Regions from separate parts of the Microbacterium phyllosphaerae genome, predicted to be linked through region 1. Evidence: predicted binding sites of a transcription regulator. Region 1 holds the regulator's gene; the other holds the start of a gene.
The links. Region 1 encodes LexA, which represses DNA repair genes until DNA is damaged. Its sites were predicted from a motif close to TCGAACANNTGTTCGA; they were not measured.
Positions count from the first base shown of each region.

Region 2: the regulator LexA is predicted to act here: its motif matches at 4,886-4,901, upstream of JOF42_RS00600 (HNH endonuclease signature motif containing protein).

Region 1 is NZ_JAGIOA010000001.1:2,996,119-3,006,068, forward strand. Features, by position in the region: gene JOF42_RS14120 (MinD/ParA family ATP-binding protein) at 1-501, shown strand, start outside; gene hisH (imidazole glycerol phosphate synthase subunit HisH) at 512-1,153, opposite strand; gene hisB (imidazoleglycerol-phosphate dehydratase HisB) at 1,150-1,767, opposite strand; gene JOF42_RS14135 (histidinol-phosphate transaminase) at 1,764-2,858, opposite strand; gene JOF42_RS14140 (LysM peptidoglycan-binding domain-containing protein) at 2,952-3,314, opposite strand; gene lexA (transcriptional repressor LexA) at 3,596-4,282, shown strand; gene JOF42_RS14150 (S9 family peptidase) at 4,327-6,192, shown strand; gene smpB (SsrA-binding protein SmpB) at 6,193-6,669, opposite strand; gene ftsX (permease-like cell division protein FtsX) at 6,772-7,686, opposite strand; gene ftsE (cell division ATP-binding protein FtsE) at 7,683-8,744, opposite strand; gene JOF42_RS17970 (DUF2510 domain-containing protein) at 8,883-9,950, shown strand, end outside.
Region 2 is NZ_JAGIOA010000001.1:129,358-139,307, forward strand. Features, by position in the region: gene JOF42_RS00580 (ABC transporter ATP-binding protein) at 1-809, opposite strand, end outside; gene JOF42_RS00585 (enoyl-CoA hydratase/isomerase family protein) at 1,011-2,072, opposite strand; gene JOF42_RS00590 (ATP-binding cassette domain-containing protein) at 2,194-4,239, shown strand; gene JOF42_RS00595 (hypothetical protein) at 4,317-4,766, opposite strand; gene JOF42_RS00600 (HNH endonuclease signature motif containing protein) at 4,912-6,315, shown strand; gene JOF42_RS00605 (glutamate-1-semialdehyde 2,1-aminomutase) at 6,447-7,808, opposite strand; gene hemB (porphobilinogen synthase) at 7,904-8,881, opposite strand; gene JOF42_RS00615 (uroporphyrinogen-III synthase) at 8,878-9,669, opposite strand; gene hemC (hydroxymethylbilane synthase) at 9,666-9,950, opposite strand, start outside.

The DNA.
Region 1 (9,950 bases):
CCGCAGGAGAAATACGACGTCCTGAGGTCGAAGCCGATCCGGCTGGCGCACGAGAACCGACTCAATCCGGACGACGTCGATTCGATCCACGCGGTGGCCGCGAAGTTCTACCGTCTGATCATCATCGACTCGGGCAACGACGAGTCCGATCCGATGTGGCTGCGCATGATCGACCTCGCCGACCAGATCGTGGTCGCGACGACGACGCGCGATGATCACGCCGAGGCGGGGGCTCTGCTCCTCGAGGCGCTCGAGGACCGCGACGAGCGCTCCGCACGCCTCGCCAGAGAGTCCGTGGTCGTCGTCAGCCAGGCCGACCCCAAGGCCTCGTCTGCCGAGGTGGCCGAGGTCATCGCCGGCTACCGTCCGCTCGCACGCGAAGTCGTCGGCATCCCGTTCGACCGCGAGATGGTCGACGGGCACCTTCGCCTCCGCGCGCTCGCGGCACCGACTCAGCAGGCCTGGCTCTCGGCCGCCGCCGCCGTCGCTCGCGGGTTCTGACCCGCAGGGATCACCCTCGCAGGCTGTCGACCCAGTTGCGCAGGAGCTGGATGCCGGCCTCGCCCGACTTCTCGGGGTGGAACTGAGTCGCTGAGAGCGGGCCGTTCTCGACCGCGGCGAGGAACGGATCGCCGTACGTCGTCCAGGTCAGCACCGGCTGCGGGAACGGCGGGATGACGTCGAGCTCCCACGACTGCGCAGCATACGAGTGCACGAAATAGAAGCGCTCGTTCTCGATCCCCTGGAAGAGCACCGAATCGGCGCCGGGTTCGACCGTGTTCCAGCCCATGTGCGGCAGCACGGGCGCATTGAGCTCGGTGACGGCACCCGGCCACTCACCGAGGCCCTCGGTGTCGTGCCCGCGCTCGACGCCGTGGGCGAAGAGCACCTGCATGCCGACGCAGATGCCGAGCACGGGTCGCCCACCGGCCAGGCGACGGTCGATGATCTCATCGCCTCCGTGGGCTTTCAAGGCGTCGCGCACGGCCTGGAAGGCTCCCACGCCGGGCACGACGAGACCGTCGGCCTCGAGCGCCTCCTTGCGGTCCCGCGTGAGCACCGCATCGGCTCCCGCCGCCACGAGAGCCTTCACAGCGGAGTGCACGTTGCCGGATTCGTAGTCGAAGACAGCGACCCGAGGAGCTGCGCTCACAGCGCACCCTTGGTCGACGGGATGCCGTCGACCAGCGGATCGAGCGCCTTGGCCTGGCGGAATGCGCGGGCGAACGCCTTGTACTCCGCCTCGGCGATGTGGTGCGGATCACGGCCGCCGAGCACGCGGACGTGCATGGTGAGCCCCGCGTTGAAAGTGATGGCCTCGAACGAGTGACGCACCAGCGAGCCGGTGAAGTGTCCGCCGATCAGGTGGTGCTCGAAGCCGGCCGGCTCCCCCGTGTGGACGAGGTACGGACGACCAGAGATGTCGACGACGGCCTGAGCGAGCGCCTCGTCGAGCGGCACGAGCGCGTCGCCGTAACGCGAGATGCCGGACTTGTCGCCGAGGGCTTCGCGGATGGCCTGCCCGAGCACGATCGAGATGTCCTCGACCGTGTGGTGGGCGTCGATCTGCGTGTCACCGGAGGCGCGAACCGTGAGGTCGGTCAGCGAGTGCTTCGCGAACGCCGTCAGCATGTGATCGAAGAACGGCACCGACGTGTCGATGCGGCTCGCGCCGGTTCCGTCGAGGTTCAGTTCGAGCTCGACGGTGGACTCCGACGTGCTGCGCACACGGGTGGCGGTGCGCGGGGTCTGGGCGGTGGTGCTCATGAAGCCGATCCTATCGACGCGAGGGCGTCGAGGAACGCCGTGGTCTCCGCCTCGGTGCCCGCTGTGACGCGGAGGTGACCCGGGATCCCGACGTCGCGGACGAGCACTCCCCGGTCGTACAGCTGCTGCCACACCTTCTTGGGGTCTGCGACCCCACCGAACAGCACGAAGTTCGACCAGGACTCGTGCGGGGTGTATCCGAGAGCCTCGAGGGTCGCCGAGATGCGATCGCGCTGCTCGACGATCTCGTCGACCATCCCCAGCATCACGTCGGAGTTGCGCAGTGCCGCGACGGCCGCGGCCTGCGTGAGCGCGCTCAGGTGATACGGCAGGCGCACGAGCCGGAGAGCATCGATGAAGGCGGGGTCGGCCGCGAGATATCCGACGCGCGCACCCGCGAAGGCGAAGGCCTTGCTCATGGTGCGAGACACCGCGAGACGAGGACGCCCCTCGAGGAGCGTGAGCGCGGATGCCGCATCGCGCGGCGCGAATTCCTGATATGCCTCGTCCACGACGACGACGCCCCGCGACGCCTCGTAGACCGCCTCGACGATGTCGAGCCCGAGCGGCGTGCCGGTCGGATTGTTCGGGGAGCACAGCAGGATGACGTCGGGATCGTGCTCTTTGACCTGCGCCACGGCCTCATCGGGCGTGATCGTGTAGTCCGGCTGCCGGGTGCCTGCGATCCACCGGGCACCGGTCCCCTGCGAGATGAGGGGATACATCGAATAGGTCGGGGCGAAGCTGAATGCCGTGCGTCCCGGTCCACCGAACGCCTGGAGAATGTGCTGGAGGACCTCGTTCGATCCGTTCCCCGCCCAGATCTGGTCCGCCTCGAGACCGTGGCCCAGGTACTCGGCGAAGCCCTCACGCAGGGTCGTGAACTCGCGGTCGGGGTAGCGGTTGACGTCGCGAAGCGCCACGGCGATGTCATCGAGGATGTCGCTGGCGACGGCATCCGGAACGGGATGCGTGTTCTCGTTCACGTTGAGAGCGATCGGCAGTGGCGCCTGCGGAGCGCCGTACGGCGTCAGCCCTCGAAGGTCGTCGCGGAGCGGGAGATCGGAGAGTGATGAAGTCACCCTTCCCATGGTAGGCCGCGTGCGGCTCACCGACGCGCGTGGTGACGGAGAATGAAGCCGACCCTGCGCTGCACCCCGGTCACTCCGGGCGCCGATGCCCGCTCACTCGGAGTACTGCGTGGGAATCGCGAGCTCCTGGCCGATCTGCAGGCTTCCGCCGCGGAGCAGGTTGAGCCGTGTGATGTCACCGATGACCTCGCGGGGATCCGCGCCCGGTGCGATCTCCTCGGCGATCGACCACAGGGTGTCGCCCGGCATCACGGTGACGGTCGCGAACGTGGTGGTCGAGCTCTGCTCGCCGGAAGCCATCGCGCTGCCGCCACTGAGCGCGGCGAACGCGATGCCTACAGCGAGCGGAACGGCTGCCGCCGCGAGCACGACCCGACGACCACGCGCCGTCAGCCGGAGCTTCGTCGCCGGACGAGCCGGGAGGACTGCTGCGCTGCTGAAGGTGATGGTGCTCATGTCGTGCTCCTCTGCATCTACCGCGTGAGCGGTGAAGTTGGCGTAGCGTTCGCATCCGCGCCTCGGCCGGGAGCCGTGGATACGAAGCTACGTTCCGAAGTTATCTTCGAATTCGAATATCTGTCAAGCCTTTTTCGAAACAATGACCCGAGAATCGGTCGACACGCTCGAACAGATCTTCCACATCTGGCCGTTTCTCGGATACGGTTTCGATACGAACACCCCACCACGGGCCTCCGACATTCGAACTGAGACGCCGGATCGCACACCTGAGGAGCACCATGAGCGACAACTCCGCCCCCGAGGCAGACGTCCCGCGCACTCGTCGCCGGAAGAGCCTGAGCCCCAAGCAGATGGCGATCCTCGAGGTCATCCAGACATCGATCAGCCGGTACGGCTACCCGCCGAGCATGCGCGAGATCGGCGATGCCGTCGGGCTCAAGTCGCTGTCGAGCGTCACCCACCAGCTCGGACAGCTCGAGCTCAGCGGCTACCTGCGTCGCGATCCGGGCAAGACGCGCGCCATGGAGGTGCTGATCGACCTCCCGGGTTCGAGCGGTGAGAATCCGGCTGACGTCGCGACCCCCGTGGGCGACGCGGCACTCGTGCCGCTCGTCGGCCGCATCGCCGCCGGCGTGCCGATCACCGCCGACCAGCAGGTCGAGGAGATCTTCCCCCTCCCCCGTCAGCTCGTGGGCAAGGGCGACCTCTTCATGCTCAACGTCTCGGGCGAGTCGATGATCGACGCGGCCATCTGCGACGGCGACTGGGTCGTGGTGCGCTCGCAGAACAGTGCAGAGAACGGCGAGATCGTCGCGGCGATGCTCGACGGCGAGGCCACGGTCAAGGTGCTCCGCCGTCGCGACGGCCACACGTGGCTGCTGCCGCGCAACTCGGCGTTCGAGCCCATCCTCGGCGACGAAGCCGTGATCCTCGGCAAGATCGTCGCGGTGCTGCGAGCGGTCTGATCCCGTCGAACCCGCGACGACGGCCTCGCCCATAGGCTCGAAGCATGTCCTCGCCGTTCGGTTCCTGGCCCTCCCCGTTCTCACCCGCACGCATCGCGGCGGCCTCACCCCGCATAGACGGTGCGGCGTTCGTCGGTGACGACATCTGGTGGGGCGAGTCGGTGCCGGCCGAGCGCGGGCGATTCACGGTGCGCAGCTCGAGCGGTGACGAGATCCTCCCGGCGCCGTGGAGTGCGCGATCGCGCGTCCATGAGTACGGCGGCGGGGCCTGGACGGCGGATGCCGACGGCACCCTGTTCTTCGTCGACGCACAGGACCAGCGTGTGCACCGACTGACCTCCGGCGCTTCACCGGTGCCGCTCACTCCGACCGGCCCTGCCCACGGAGGTCTGCGGCTGCAGCAGGGGCGGCTGTTCGCCGTTCGCGAGGACCTCACATCGACTCCCCACCGTCGTGGCATCATCGAGATCCCTGTGGACGGTTCTGCCGCCGATGACCCCGACCGCGTGCGGGTCGTCGCCGAGGGCACGGCGTTCGTCGCGCATCCGTCGCTCTCACCCGACGGGTCGCGCGTGGCCTGGGTCGAGTGGACGGGCGATCGGATGCCGTGGCAGCATGCGACCCTCGTGATCTCCGACGGCTCCGCCCGCACCGAGGTGCCGACGCAGGCCGCTCTGCAGCCCGAGTGGATCGACGACCAGGAGCTGCTGTTCTCCGACGACCCTCGGGGACGATGGGCGCTGCACCGCCAGCGACTCGATCACCTCCGCCTCGACGGCGCAGCGGCGCCGGTCGACGATGTCGACGTCGATGCGGACACCGGCTACGGGCTGTGGGTGCTGGGCAACCGCTGGTACCGCCCACTCGCCGACGGGCGCATCGTCACTGTCCGCACGAACGGTCGCGACGAGGTCGTCGTGATCGATCGCGACGGCGGGGCGCGCCGACTCGACATTCCCGCGGACGGGCACGTGAGCGTCGACGCCGTATCGGGGTCGCGTGTGCTGCTCACGGGCAACAGCTCGACCACGTCACAGGGAGCCTGGTGCGTCGACGTCGAGTCCGGTTCGGCGCAGGTGGTCGCAGGAGCCTCGCCCGTCCACCCCGAATGGATGCCGCGCGCGTCCGAGCTGCTGATCGACGGTGCCCACGGGAACGTGCACGCGTTCGTCTACCCTCCGAGCAACCCCCAGGCCTCGGCATCCGGCGACGAGCTCCCGCCCTACATCGTGCTCGTGCACGGCGGGCCGACCGCTCACGTGACCGGGGCTTCCTCTGCGGCGATCGCGTTCTACACGAGCCGCGGCATCGGCGTGCTCGACGTGAACTACGGCGGTTCGACAGGATACGGGCGCGCCTACCGAGAGCGTCTCGACGGACGATGGGGAGTGGTCGACGTCGACGATGTGATCGCCGCGGCCCGGGAGCTCGCCGACGCGGGCCTGGCGGATCCCGCACGGATCGCCATCCGCGGTGGGTCGGCCGGCGGATGGACCGTGCTGTCCGCTCTGGTGCGCGGAGGAGTGTTCGCCGCCGGCATCAGTCGCTACGCCGTCGCGGATCTGCGGATGCTCGCCGAGCACTCCCACGACTTCGAGGCGCACTACGTCGAAGGACTCGTCGGGCCCCTGCCCGCAGCCGAGGCGCTGTACGTCGACCGCTCGCCTCTGACCCACGCCGCCCGGATCGCGGTGCCCGTGCTGCTGATGCAGGGGTCGGATGACCGGGTCGTGCCGCCGTCTCAATCGGAGGCCATCCGGGATGCACTGGCGGCCAATGGAGTCGATCACGAGTACGTGCTCTACCAGGGCGAGGGACACGGGTTCCGCTCGGCCGAGACGATCGTCGATGCCCTGGAGCGCGAGCTCTCGTTCCTCGGACGCGTGTTCGGCTTCACCCCGTCGTTCTGATCAGTCTCCGGTGCGGTTGCGCAGGCGCATCGCGCGCTCGGCCTCGCGAGTGTCCTGACGCTCGCGTAGCGTCTGACGCTTGTCGAACTCGCGCTTGCCCTTCGCGAGGGCGATCTCGACCTTGGCACGGCCGTCGGAGAAGTAGAGCTTGAGTGGGATCAGCGTGTAACCGCCCGCCGACACCGCGTGCTGCAGCTTCGCGATCTCCTCGCGGTGGAGCAGCAGCTTGCGGATGCGCTTCGCCGAGTGGTTGGTCCAGTGCCCCTGCGAGTACTCGGGGATGTGCACGGAGTCGAGGAAGACCTCGTTCCCCTTGACGAACGCGTATCCGTCGCTGAGATTCGCACGCCCCTGACGCAGCGACTTCACTTCGGTGCCGGTGAGCACCATCCCCGCCTCGTACGACTTCTCGATGTTGTAGTCGTGACGTGCGCGACGATTGGTCGCGATGACCTTCTCCCCGCGTTCCCTGGGCATGATTCTCTCCTGATCCGCGTCGTGCAGTGATTCCAGAGCCCGGTGGCGGGCGCACGACAGCCTGTCAGTCTATACCGGCGGCGCCCGCCTCCGGCAACGCGGTCAGGTCCGCAGCCAGCGACGGATCGCGAATCCGGCGGACAGGGCCGCCAGGACGACGCCGATGCCGATGAGCACCGGTACGACGATGGCGGCATCCTGCATCGACACCCACGTCGTGATGAACGGGACGCGTCCCCGGAGGTATCCGTCGACGCCGAAGTGCACCCCGGCGACGACAGCCGCGCTGGCCAGCACCGATCCGAGGAACGCGGCGAAGACGCCCTCGAGCACGAACGGGGTCTGGATGAAGCGGTTCGAGGCACCGACGAGGCGCATGATCCCGATCTCCTTGCGCCGCGCGTATGCCGACAGCCTGATGGTCGTGCCGATCAGCAGGATGGCGGCGATCAGCATCAGCACGGCGATGCCGACGGCGATGTACGTCGCCACCGTCAGGGCGGAGAACAACGGCTCGAGGTATTGCAGCTGGTCCGTGACCTGCTCGACGCCGGCGACGCCGGTGAAGGCCTCCGCGATCACCTGGGACTGACCCGGGTCCTTCATCGTCACGAAGAACACCTCGAACGCCTGGTCTGCGGTGATGACGCTCGCCTGGTCCTCGCCGAGCTGTTCGACCAGCTTGGCGTAGGTGTCTTCCTTGGAGTCGAAGCTCACCTCGCTGATGAGCGGGGCGAGCGCGTCACCGTCGAGCTGCGCGCGGACGGCATTCACCTGATCTTCCGTGGCGCCGCCGTCGACGCAGGTGTCCTTCTCCGAGATGTCGGAGCACATGTACACGGCGACCTGTGCCCGCTCGGTCCAGTAGCCGCGCATCGTGCCGATCTGGGCCTGCATGAGGATCGCCGCGCCGACGAACGTCAGCGAGACGAAGGTGACGAGCACGACGGAGATGACCATCGAGATGTTCCGTCGCAGGCCACCGAGGGCCTCAGTGATGATGAGTCCGATTCTCATGAGGTCGGCCCCACTTCCTCTGCGCCGTCATCCGAGAGGCCGAGACGATCGGCCACCCCGAGTTCGGCGACGTCGACGGTGGGGAGCACGATCGGATGCGTGCGAGGCACGACAGCCGCCGGCACCTCTGCGGGCTTCTCGTCGACTGCGGGCGGTTCGACCGGCGCAGCCTGCGCCTCGGGCGTCTCGGATGCGGTCGGCACCGCGTCGGCCGACGCCGCAGCGGCCTTGCGCTGCGCGCTGAGCTCCTCGGCGAGAGCGGCACGGACGACCGAGAGGTCGGCGGTCTGGCGCTGCACCTCCTGCACCGCTGTCAGCGCGGCGGCTGCTGCTGCTCCGCGGATCTCCTCGGGAACGAGGCGCGGGATGTTCGAGGTGTCGCCATAGCCGCCGTGCACCTCGTCTCGGACCATCTCGCCGTCACGGAGCTCGATCACGCGGCGCTGCATCTGGTCGACGAATGCCGCCTCGTGCGTGGCCATGAGCACGGTCGTTCCGCCGGCGTTGATCCGCGCGAGGAGCTGCATGATGTCGACGGACGTCGCCGGGTCGAGGTTTCCGGTGGGCTCGTCGGCGAGCAGCACCTGGGGGCGGTTGACCAGCGCTCGTGCGATCGCGACACGCTGCTGCTCGCCGCCGGAGAGCTCATGCGGCATCCGCTTCTGCTTGCCGTCGAGGCCGACCAGCGCCAGCGCCTCAGGCACGGCCTGCTGGATGAACCCGCGTGACGACCCCGTCACCTGCAGGGTGAACGCGACGTTCTGGTAGACGGTCTTCGACGGCAGCAGACGGAAGTCCTGGAACACGGATCCGATGTGGCGCCGGAAGTAGGGGACCTTGCGGTTCGCGAGGGACCGCAGGTCGCGGCCGAGCACCGCGACCCGACCCGTCGTCGGTACGTCCTCGCGCAGGATGAGCCTCAGACACGACGACTTGCCCGACCCCGAGGCGCCGACGAGGAAGACGAACTCCCCGCGTTGGACTTCGAAGTCGACCCCGGACAGAGCGGGGCGTGAGGTCCCGCGATAGCGTTTCGTGACGTTCTCGAAGCGAATCATGGCTGTTAGAGCCTAAGCGCGCGCTCCCTCCTGCCCGCGAGCGACACCCCGCTCGCCCCCTGCGTGTCATATCGCACTGCTATACATGGAGGTGCCGATCCATGTCATCCGCGTGGACGACGACTCCGAGGGGGAATCATGACGACGCCTGCAGGCTGGTACGACGACGGATCCGGGCGCCAGCGCTGGTGGGACGGTACGCAGTGGACGGAGCACTTCGCTCCGATCGCCGAGCCCGCAGCACCTGAGACGCCCCTCGATGTCGAGGCACCTGCAGCGACCGTTGAGGCGTACGGCAGCGAATCAGCGGATGCCGCACGCGAGGCGCCCACGGAATCCAGCGCCGATGCTCCCGTCACCGGCGACGCGTCCGATGCCGCAGCCGCCGCCACCGCGGACTCGCTCGGCTCGGTCGCCGCGGTCGAGACCTCGTGGAGCGAGCCGGCGACCGGCACTCCGTCGACGCCCGCTGACGACGTCACGACCCCCGAGACCCCTGGCGGATGGACCGCGTCCGACACGCACTCCCCGACCCCGGGCGCTGAGCAGCCGGCGGCGGAGGCCACCGCTGCCGAGCACACCGCACCGGAGTTCTCCGCCCCCGAGTCCACCGCACCGGGTGCCACCGCCCCGGCGGCGGCTCCGCTGGGTGGCGACGTGCCGCCGTACGCGAACGCAGCGCCCGGATATGACAGTGCACCGCCGGCCTACCCCGGTTCGGCGCCGACCTACCCCGGTGCCCAGGCGCCCCAGCAGGGGTACCCCGCGACGCCCGGCTATCCCGGCGCTGCTCCCGCCTATGCGGGCGGCGCCTACGCTCCCGCCGGCCAGGCATACGGAGCCGGGCCCGGGTACCCGCCGGCATACGCGACGGCCGGTCCCACCGCACCCGCGAAGCTGTCGATCGCCGGCCTCGTCGGACTCGGTCTCGCCGCACTGGGAACGATCCTGTCGTGCATCCCGCTGACGTTCGGCTTCGGCTGGTTCCTGCTCGCGGCCGGATTCATCGTCTCGCTGATCTCGATCTTCCTCAAGGGCAAGAAGTGGCCGGGCATCACCGGCCTCATCCTGTCGGTCGTCGGAACCATCCTCGCCGTCGTGGTGGCGATCGCGTTTGTGACATCCACGGTCGCGCAGGTCGTGCGCGATCTTCCGACCGCCCCGCCGTCGAGCGACTCCGACAGCGGCACCGATGATGGAACGACC
Region 2 (9,950 bases), 2.9 Mb from region 1:
TGCACCGTGCCGCTGTTGACCTCGATGCCGCCGAACCACACGACGGCCACGATCGTGACGTTCAGGATCAGCATGAACAGCGGGAAAAGCAGGACGAAGAGCGAACCGACCTTGCGGCCGACCACCATGATGTCGGTGTTCGCGCCGCGGAAGCGCTCCTCCTCGATGCGCTCGCGCACGAACGCGCGCACGACGCGCACCCCGGTCAGCTGCTCGCGCATGACGCGGTTCACGGTGTCGAGCTTTCCCTGGTAGCTGCGGAACAGCGGCACCATGCGGCTGACGACGAGGCCGGCGACGATCAGCAGCAGCGGGACGGAGACGGCGATGAGCCAGCTGAGCCCGATGTTGGTCTGCACGGCGAAGATGATGCCGCCGATCGCGAGCAGGGGCGCGGTGACGAGCATCGTGGCGCCCATCATCGCGAGCATCTGCACCTGCTGGACGTCGTTCGTGTTGCGGGTGATGAGGGATCCGGCGCCGAACTGCGAGACCTCGCGCTCGGAGAATCCGCTCACCTTGCCGAACACATCGGCGCGGATGTCTCGGCCGGCGCCCATCGACGCCCGGGCCGCGAAGTAGGTGGCGATGACCGACGCGACGATCTGGCCGAGCGACACGGTGAGCATGAGCAGCCCGGTGCGCCAGATGTAGTCGGTGTCGGACTGCGCGACGCCCTTGTTGATGATGTCTTCGTTGAGACGCGGAAGGTAGAGGGTGGCGATCGCACTGGCGAACTGGAAGACCAGAACGGCCAGCAGGAGCCACCTATAGCGGGACAGGTAGCGGACGAGAATTTTTCCCAGCACAGGCGGACTTTCTAGGAAGGATGAAGCGGCGGATCTCCCGGACGGGCGGACGCGGGCCGACGATCGCGCACATGCAAGGGTGCCACGAACCGGGGACATTCGTATCCCCCTGCAGGTGGACCTTCGCTGACAGCGAACCATTTCCCGCACGGCCAGCGGTTTATGCACCGCGGCGAAGAACCGCAGATATATCGATACTTCTCAGAAGAGCGGGCGATCCGGCACGAAATCACGAGCCTCGGCACCTGCATCGGGAGCCAGATCGGCGATCGACGCGGGGTTCCACTTCGGATTGCGATCCTTGTCGACGAGCTGCGCCCTGATGCCCTCCACGAGGTCGGGGTGCCGCGTCACGAACCACATGACCCGCCGATACTCTGCTTCGAGCGCGGCGCGGAGGCTCGGAAGCGCCCGCGCCTCGCGGACGGCGTCGAGGGTCACCGCGAGGCCCGTCGGCGCGAGGCTCTCCAGCAGCTCTGCGGTCGCCGTGGCATCCGCCGTTCCCTGCGCCTGCAGGCGTGCGACGATCTCGGCGACGGTGTCGGCGGAGAACGCCTCGTCGATCCATGCACGCGAGGCGGGCAGTTCTGACGGATCCGGGGTCTCGTCGAACAGCAGGACGATCTCGGCCGGGCCCGTGGGGTCCGCGCGGTACGCGAGCGCCTCGCGCAGCGCGTCGAGGCGGTCGGAGGGCACGAAGTGGTCGGCGAAGCCGAGCAGCACGGCATCCGCTCCGTTCATGGTGCCGCCGGTGAGGCCGAAGTACTCGCCGAAACGACCAGGAGCCCGCCCGAGCAGCCAGGTGCCCCCGACATCCGGGGTGAAGCCGATGCGCGTCTCGGGCATCGCGAGCTTCGAACGCTCGGTGACGATGCGGATGGCCGCGTGGCCGGAGAGGCCGATGCCTCCACCCATGGTGATGCCGTCGGCCAGACTGACCACGGGCTTCGAGTACTCGGCGATCATCGCGTTCAGGGCGTACTCGGCGCGGAAGAACTCGGCGGTCTCGTCGGCACGGCCCGCGACGATCTGCGCATGCAGCCCTCTGACGTCTCCCCCCGCGCACATGCCGCGCTCGCCTTCGCCGTCGATCAGCACGATCTGGACGTCGGTGTCGTCGCGCCACGCCTCGAGCGCCTGCGTGAGCAGCCCGATCATGCCGAGATCGAGTGCGTTGATGGCCTCGGGCCTGTTGAGCGTGAGCCGTCCGAGTGCGCCTTCGGTGCGGACGAGGACCCGGGGAGCGGCGGTGGAATCGGTCACGGGTGCCACGTTACCCCTCGGCCGCAGCCTTGCATTCGGGTGGGTTTGTAGGGTAAATGCGCGATCCGGCGGCTTTTCCGGCAGGATAGAGAGAACTGCCCACTGCAACGAGAGGTCGCAGATGCCCGACGGACAGGTGCTCGAGTTCACGCGCGTCACCAAGCGATTCAATGACGTGACGGCGGTGTCCGACTTCTCCGCGCGAGTCGAGCCCGGTGTCGTGACCGCTTTCCTCGGCCCGAACGGAGCCGGGAAGACGACGACACTGCGCATCCTCCTCGGTCAGGTCCGCGCCAACTCCGGCACGGCCACGATCGGCGGCGTCGCGTTCCCCGACCTGCGCCACCCCCTGCGCACGATCGGCTCGGTGCTCGAGGAGACGGTCTACCGCCCTCGCCGCTCGGCGGGGCGTCAGCTGACCATCGCGGCCAAAGCCAACGGCATCCCGCTGTCGCGCGTCGACGAGGTCCTCTCGCTGGTCGGCCTCGAGCACGAGAGCGAAGGACGCATCGGCAGCTTCTCGCTGGGAATGCGCCAGCGCCTGAGCGTCGCCCATGCCCTGCTCGGAGACCCCGGCGCCCTCGTGTTCGATGAGCCCGCCAACGGACTCGACCCCGAAGGCATCCGCTGGATGCGTCTGCTCATGCGTCGCCTGGCCGACGAGGGCCGCACGGTTCTCGTCTCCTCGCACGTGCTGAGCGAGATCGAGCAGGTCGCCGATCATGTGCTCGTGCTCTCGAAGGGGCAGCTCATGCTGTCGAGCGGCATCGAGAAGCTCGCCGACCCGTCCGCCGGGTCGGTCGTCGTGGATGCCGCAGACCGGGCCGCCCTCAAGGCCGCCCTCTCGGCTGCCGGCCTCGAGGTCGAGGTCCTGCGCTCCGGGCTCACCGTCCGCGGCAGCAACGCCGGCAAGGTCGGCGCGATCGCCGCATCGGCCGGCATCGCCCTGACCACCCTGGTGCAGCGCGGCCCGACCCTCGAGGACGTGTTCATCGAGCTCGTGCGCGGCGGCACGCTCGCGCCTCACGCCATCGCGGCCGCCTCGCAGTTCATCGCTCCTGAGGCCGAGCCGTCGGACGCCGCGCTCGACGCCGCTCCCGCGACCACGGTGATTCCTGCGGTCGTCGAGCCCGCCGTCGCGACCTCGCCCGAGACGGTGAACGCCGACGACGGATCGGATGACGCTGAGGATGCGCCTGCGGACGACGCGTCGAACGTGGACGAGGGGGCGGAACCCCTCGAGGCCGACGCCTCTGAGACTGGTCCTGCTGCGGACGCGCCCGTGGACACTGCGGATTCGGATGCCGCGCAGACCGACGCCGCTGCCGCGGATGCCGCGCAGACCGACGCCGCTGCCGCGGATGCCGCCGAGGCCAAGGCCGACGACGCGGCCTACGCCGCGGCTGCGGCACGCGACGTCGAGCACGCGGCGGCAGAACTCGGGTACGCGGCCGATGCATCCGACGCGAACGACGCGGAAGACGCCGCCGACGTGGCCTCTGAGGCCGCCGAATCGCACGAGCAGGCCGGGCACGACGTGGATGCGGCATCCGAGGGCGAGGAGGCGACCTCCGAGGAGGGCGCACGTCCGTCGTTCGATGACATCCTGTTCGGGACCGCGCCGATGAACGATGCGGCACCGTCTGCCGATGCGGACACCGACTCTGGCGCGGAGAACGGGTCTGCGCCCGCGGATGAGGGTCTCGACGAGCACTCCGGCGTCGAATTCTTCACCGAGGTACCGGCATCGGAGGAGTCGGGTTCTGACGAGTCGCGATCCGACGAGTCGGTGTCCGGTGACGATCCCGATTCAGCTGCCGTCGAGGCGGACGCATCGGACGACGACCCGCGCTCCGCGGCTGTCACGTCGATGCTCGCCGCAGCCGCGCGCGCCTATTACGACGACGAGCCGAAGGACTACCCGCTCGGGGTTTCGGACGCTTCCGAGTCGGACCAGGCGCAGTCGGACGAGGCACAGCCGGACGATGCTGCCGCAGATCCCTCGGAGAACAGCGAGTCGGACGTGCAGGACGCGACCGACGCACAGGAGCACCACGAGGGCGAGCACCACGACGGTGAGCACCACCACGACGAGGGTGAGCACCACGAGCACCACGACGAGGGTGAGCACCACGAGCACCACGAGGGTGAGCACCACCAGTCCTGAGGCTTCGACGCCGCACGTCATGCGAACGCCCTCCGCGCCGAAAGGCTGCGGAGGGCGTTGCTCGTTCCGGAGGGTGGTCAGGCCGGCCGAGGGCGGATCACCGGGCGACGGCTGCCCTTCGACACGGGGGTCGGCGACGTGGCGACGATCTCCTCGACATCCGCGGGCTCGTCCGAGACGTCGAGCCTGAGGGCCTGCGTCAGCGCGAGGCCGTGCTTGGTCGTGAGGATCAGGCGACGGTACTGCTCGTCACCCGACAGGTCGATGACCACGCTGGGGCGGCGGCGGCGGATCAGCACGAAGTCCACGCTTCCTGCCGCCTTCCACGTTCCTGCGGCGAGCACACCGGGAATGTGCGTGCCGGGGTTCGGTACGCCGCGGAGCCAGGCCCAGGCGTCATCCACCAGCTGCACCTTGGTGATCGTCTCGCGCACGAGCCGCACGTTGTCACGGTGGAAGCTCGCTGCACGCTCGATCGGCGAGAGCACGATCTCGAGTTGCGTCTGGTCCAGCAGCAACGTCACCATGCGTCCAGTCTGCCAGCGGCACCCTCACAGATGTCTGTGTCTTGCTCACAGGAAGGCAACGATCCGTTGTCGGTTCCCACGATTCCACCTCTCTTCCATTCCGGTGTTCCGCTCGAGTTTCGAACAAATCTACTAGACTCGGAGCATGACATCCGCCAGCGACAACGGTCTCGAGCAGCGCAGAGAGCTGCTCGATTCGTGGGTCGAGAAGCGGCGTCAGATCGCCTGCCTCGAGGCCGAGGCCGCAGGTCTTCTCGCCGAGCGGATGCAGCTGGGTCGGGCCGAGTCCGACGAGCATCCCTACCACCGAGATGCGATCCACCGATCGATGATCGCGGAGTATGCGGCCGCCGGCCGTGTGACTCAGGGCAGCGTCGAGTACGCCTTCACGGATGCCGGCTTCCTCCACACCAGCCACCCCCTCGTGCAGCAGGCGTTCCGTGAGGGGCGCGTCACGGCTGCCCACGTCCGCGAGATCGTGCGCGCCGCGGGAGTCGTGCGCGAAGCGGTGAACAACGGGCGAGCGGATGCCGACGCGCTCACCCTCTACGACACCGTCGCCGTCATCGTCGCCGAGCGCGAGACCGCGGCGCGCACGCGTGTGCATCTGCGCGAGCTCGCAGCGGTGCTGTCGGGCTCGACGACCACCGAGCGTCACGCTCGGGCACGAGCCGAGCGCACCGTCACGCTGCGGCCGGCGGGCGACGGGCTCGCCGTGCTGACGATCGTGCTGCCCGAGCATCTCGCGGCGGCGATCCTCGACCGCCTCACGCAGCTCGCGCGAGCGGTGATCGCTGGGCGCAGAGACCACGAGCCCGTCCTCGAGCCGACCGACGACGGTGAGGACCCGATCCATCCCGAGGACATCGCTCAAGACGACCCCTCGCGAGACGACTATGCGATCTTCGGCGACGGGACATTCACGACGGATCCGACGGGCCCAGAGGTCGAGCACATCCCGGCAGACACGCGCACGATCGATCAGGTGCGCACCGACCTGCTGATCGACCTCCTGCTCGCGTCCGACCCGAGCGCCGCGAACGGCTCAGGACTCGACAACATCCAGGGCCGGATCCACGTCACCGTGGCGGCCACCACTCTTGCCGGGTGTGACGATCGCTCCGCGCAGCTCGACGGGCACGGCCCTCTGCACCCCGACATCGCACGAGACCTCGCAGGCCGGAACGGCGGGTGGTCCCGGTTGTTCCTCGATCCGACCGGCCTGGTCGTCGAGACCGACAGCTACACGCCCACGGAAGCCATGCGACGGTTCCTGCGCGCCCGAGACCAGCACTGCCGATTCCCCGGATGCAGGATGCCGCTGCATCGGTGCCAGATCGACCACACGTTCGATCACGCGAAGGGTGGCCGAACGGAGATCCACAATCTGGGTCATCTCTGCGCGACCCACCACGTTCTCAAGCATCCCGACATCGCCGATGACCATCGATGGACGGCCCGTCAGCTGCCCGACGGAACGATCGACTGGCACAGCCCGCTCGGACGCACCTATCGCGACTCGCCACCTCGACGCGTCATGTTCGTCTGATGTCCGCACAGGAACAGAGCCGGGCGGGCCGTCACCGGTCAGAGTCACGTCAGGCCGACTCCGGTCAGAGTCTCGTCAGGCCGACGCCGGTCAGAGTCTCGCGTCAGAGGCTGAAGTCGGTGAGCGTCGCGTCAGGCCGTCGCTGCGGCCGCCGCAGCCGCCGCGATCGGCAGTGCCGCCTCGATGCGCTGCAATTCCTCGTCGCCGTGGGCGGCGGTGAGGAACCATGCTTCGAACACACTCGGCGGCAAGGCGACGCCCTGCTCACGCATGGCGTGGAAGAACGGGGCGTAGCGGAACGACTCCTGAGCCTGCGCCTCCGCATATGTGCGGGGTGCAGAGGCGCGGAACGATGCGCTGAACAGGTTGCCCGCATGGGCCACGGCGTGGGTGACTCCGGCATCCGTCAGCGCGGCATCCAGCGCACGCGCGACACGGGCCGCCGCGGCATCGACCGTCGCATACACCTCGGGAGTCGCCAGACGCAGCGTCGCGAGGCCCGCCGCCACCGAGAGTGGGTTACCCGAGAGCGTGCCCGCCTGGTAGACCGGGCCGAGGGGCGCCAGCATGTCCATGACCTCTGCGCGGCCACCGAGCGCAGCCAGCGGCATGCCTCCGCCGACGACCTTGCCGAACGTGATGATGTCCGGCAGGTAGTCCTCACCGGCCGCTGCCTGGAGCCCCCAGAAGCCGGCCGGATACACACGGAAGCCCGTCAGCACCTCGTCGAGGATCAGCAGAGCGCCGTGTGCGTGCGCGGTGTCGGCCAGCAGGCGGTTGAAGCCCGGCAGCGGCGGGACCACGCCCATGTTGGCGGCCGCCGCCTCGACGATCACCGCGGCGATGCGATCGCCGTGCTCGGCGAAGACCGCCGCCAGCGCATCCGGGTCGTTGTAGTCGATCACCAGCGTCTGCGCCGCGATCGGAGCCGGAACGCCCGCAGAACCCGGCAGTGCGAGCGTCGCGACGCCCGAGCCCGCCGCGGCGAGGAGGCCGTCGGAGTGCCCGTGGTAGTGGCCCGCGAACTTCACCAGCAGGTCGCGTCCGGTCGCACCGCGCGCGAGGCGGATCGCCGTCATGGTGGCTTCGGTGCCCGTCGACACCAGGCGCACACGCTCGATGGGCCGGACCTCGCCGAACCGCACGCGGTCGGCGATCAGAGCCGCGAGTTCGACCTCGCCCTCGGTCGGAGCGCCGAACGACAGCCCCCGGGTGGCAGCCTCCTGCACCGCGGCGACCACCTCGGGCTGTGCGTGTCCGAGCAGCGCAGGACCCCACGAGGCGACCAGGTCGACGTACTCGTTGCCCGCGGCATCCGTCACCGTCGCGCCCTTCGCAGACGCGAGGAAACGCGGCGTACCGCCGACGGACCCGTATGCGCGCACCGGCGAGTTCACTCCGCCGGGGATCACCGTGCGGGCAGCGGAGAACAGGTCGTCATTGCGGTCGGTCACAGCACACTCCTCCAGCGATGCGCGGAGCTCTCCCGGCATCCCTTCCAGGCTAGTCCGCCCACCTGTGCACGAGTCTCAGACGGGACCGGGACCCGGGACCCGGACCCGGACCCGGACCACGAAGAGAGCCTCTGTCAGCCGCGCAGCCAGCGGGCGGCTTCGGTCGCCCAGTAGGTGAGCACGACGTCGGCACCCGCGCGACGGATCGACAGCAGCGACTCCAGAACGGACGCGCGGCGATCGATCCAGCCGTTCGCGGCGGCGGCCTCGATCATGGCGTATTCGCCAGACACCTGGTATGCCCACACAGGAATATGCACGGTGTCACGAACCTCGCGCAACACGTCGAGGAAGGCCATGGCCGGCTTCACCATGACGATGTCCGCACCCTCCTCCTCGTCGACGACCGCCTCGCGCACGCCCTCGCGGCGGTTGCCGGGATCGAGCTGGTAGGTGCGGCGGTCGCCCGTGAGCTGAGAGTCGACGGCCTCGCGGAACGGGCCGTAGAACGCGCTCGCGTACTTCGCGGCGTAGGCGAGCAGCAGGGTGTCGGTGAAGCCCTCCGCATCCAGCGCCTTGCGGATCACGCCGACCTGACCGTCCATCATTCCCGACAGCCCCAGCAGCTGAGATCCGGCGCGGGCCTGGGCGAGCGCCATCGAGGTGTAGCGCTCGAGTGTGGCGTCGTTGTCGACCGAACCGTCTGCCGCGAGAACCCCGCAGTGCCCGTGGTCGGTGAACTCATCGAGACACAGGTCGGTCTGCACGACGAGCGCGTCGCCGACCTCGGCGGCGAGCACCTCGGTCGCGAGGTTCAGGATGCCCTTCGGGTCGTCCGCGCCCGAGCCCTGCGCATCTCGCACGGCGGGAACGCCGAACAGCATCACGCCGCCGACACCCGCCTCGGCGGCCTCGGTCGCGACCGTCCGCAGAGAGTCGAGCGAATGCTGGGCGACCCCAGGCATGGAGCCGATCGGCGCGGCCTCGGTGATCCCCTCGCGCACGAACAGCGGCAGCACCAGCTGGCGCGGCTCGAGCGACGTCTCACGGACCAGGCCGCGAACCGCCGGGGACTGACGCAGTCGGCGCAGTCGGACGTCGGGGAAGCTCACGGTGCCAGCTCGTCAGCCGCGTGCGGGAGGGTGAAGGTCGACACCGCGTCGATCAGCGCATCCACCGTCTGCTTGTCGGCGACGACCGTGATCGGGAGGCCCGCCTTTCCGGCATCCTTCGCGGTCCGCGGACCGATCGCCGCCAGAAGCGTCTCGTCGGGGATCTCGGGGAACTGCTCGCGCACCTGCGCCGCGACGGAACCGCTCGTGATGAGGATGGCGTTGATGCGGCCGTTCTCGACGTCGCGCTTGATGCGATCCGTCACCGGCACACCGACCGTGCGATACGCCACGACGCTGTCGACATCGTGGCCGGCCTCCTGCAGCAGCACGCTGAGCACGGGCTTCGCGATCTCGCTGCGCAGGGCCAGGATGCGCCGGGGCTGCGTCTCGATAGCGATGAGCTGCTCGGCCATGCCCTCGGCGGAGTTGTCCTGCTCGGGGACGAGAGCGACCTCGTAGCCGACCGCCTGCAGAGCGGCAGCCGTGGTCTCACCGACGGCGGCGATCTTCGTGCCGCGCGGCACCACGGCCCGGTGCGCGAACATCACGTCGACGGTGGTCGCGCTGGTCACGGTCAGCCAGTCATACGACCCGCCGGCGAGCTGCGCGAGCGCGACGTCGAGGGCTGCTTGATCCGTGGTCGGCGCGAAGTTGATCAGCGGCGCGACGACGGGCACGGCGCCCTGCGCGCGCAGGCTCGCTGCGACACCGTCGCCCCACGGGCCTCCGCGGGGTACGAGGATGCGCCAGCCGTCCAGCGGTCGGTCCTGCTTCGAATTGGTCATGATGAGGAATGCTCTCGGGAGACGAGGTCGGCCGCCCCTTGCTCGAGCAGCCGATGGGCGACAGACAACCCGAGCTCGCGTGCCGCGTGCATCGGGTCTGCACCACCGGCAGCATCCGCTCCGTTGCCGCTGCCGTTCCGACGAATATACTCCCCGTTCAGACCTTCGGTGACGTCGAGACCGATACGCCGGGTTCCGTCGGCCGCGTAGACGACCGTCCTGACGCGGATCTCGTCGCCGTCGAGCACCGCATGAGCGGCCATCGGCGCCTGACATCCGGC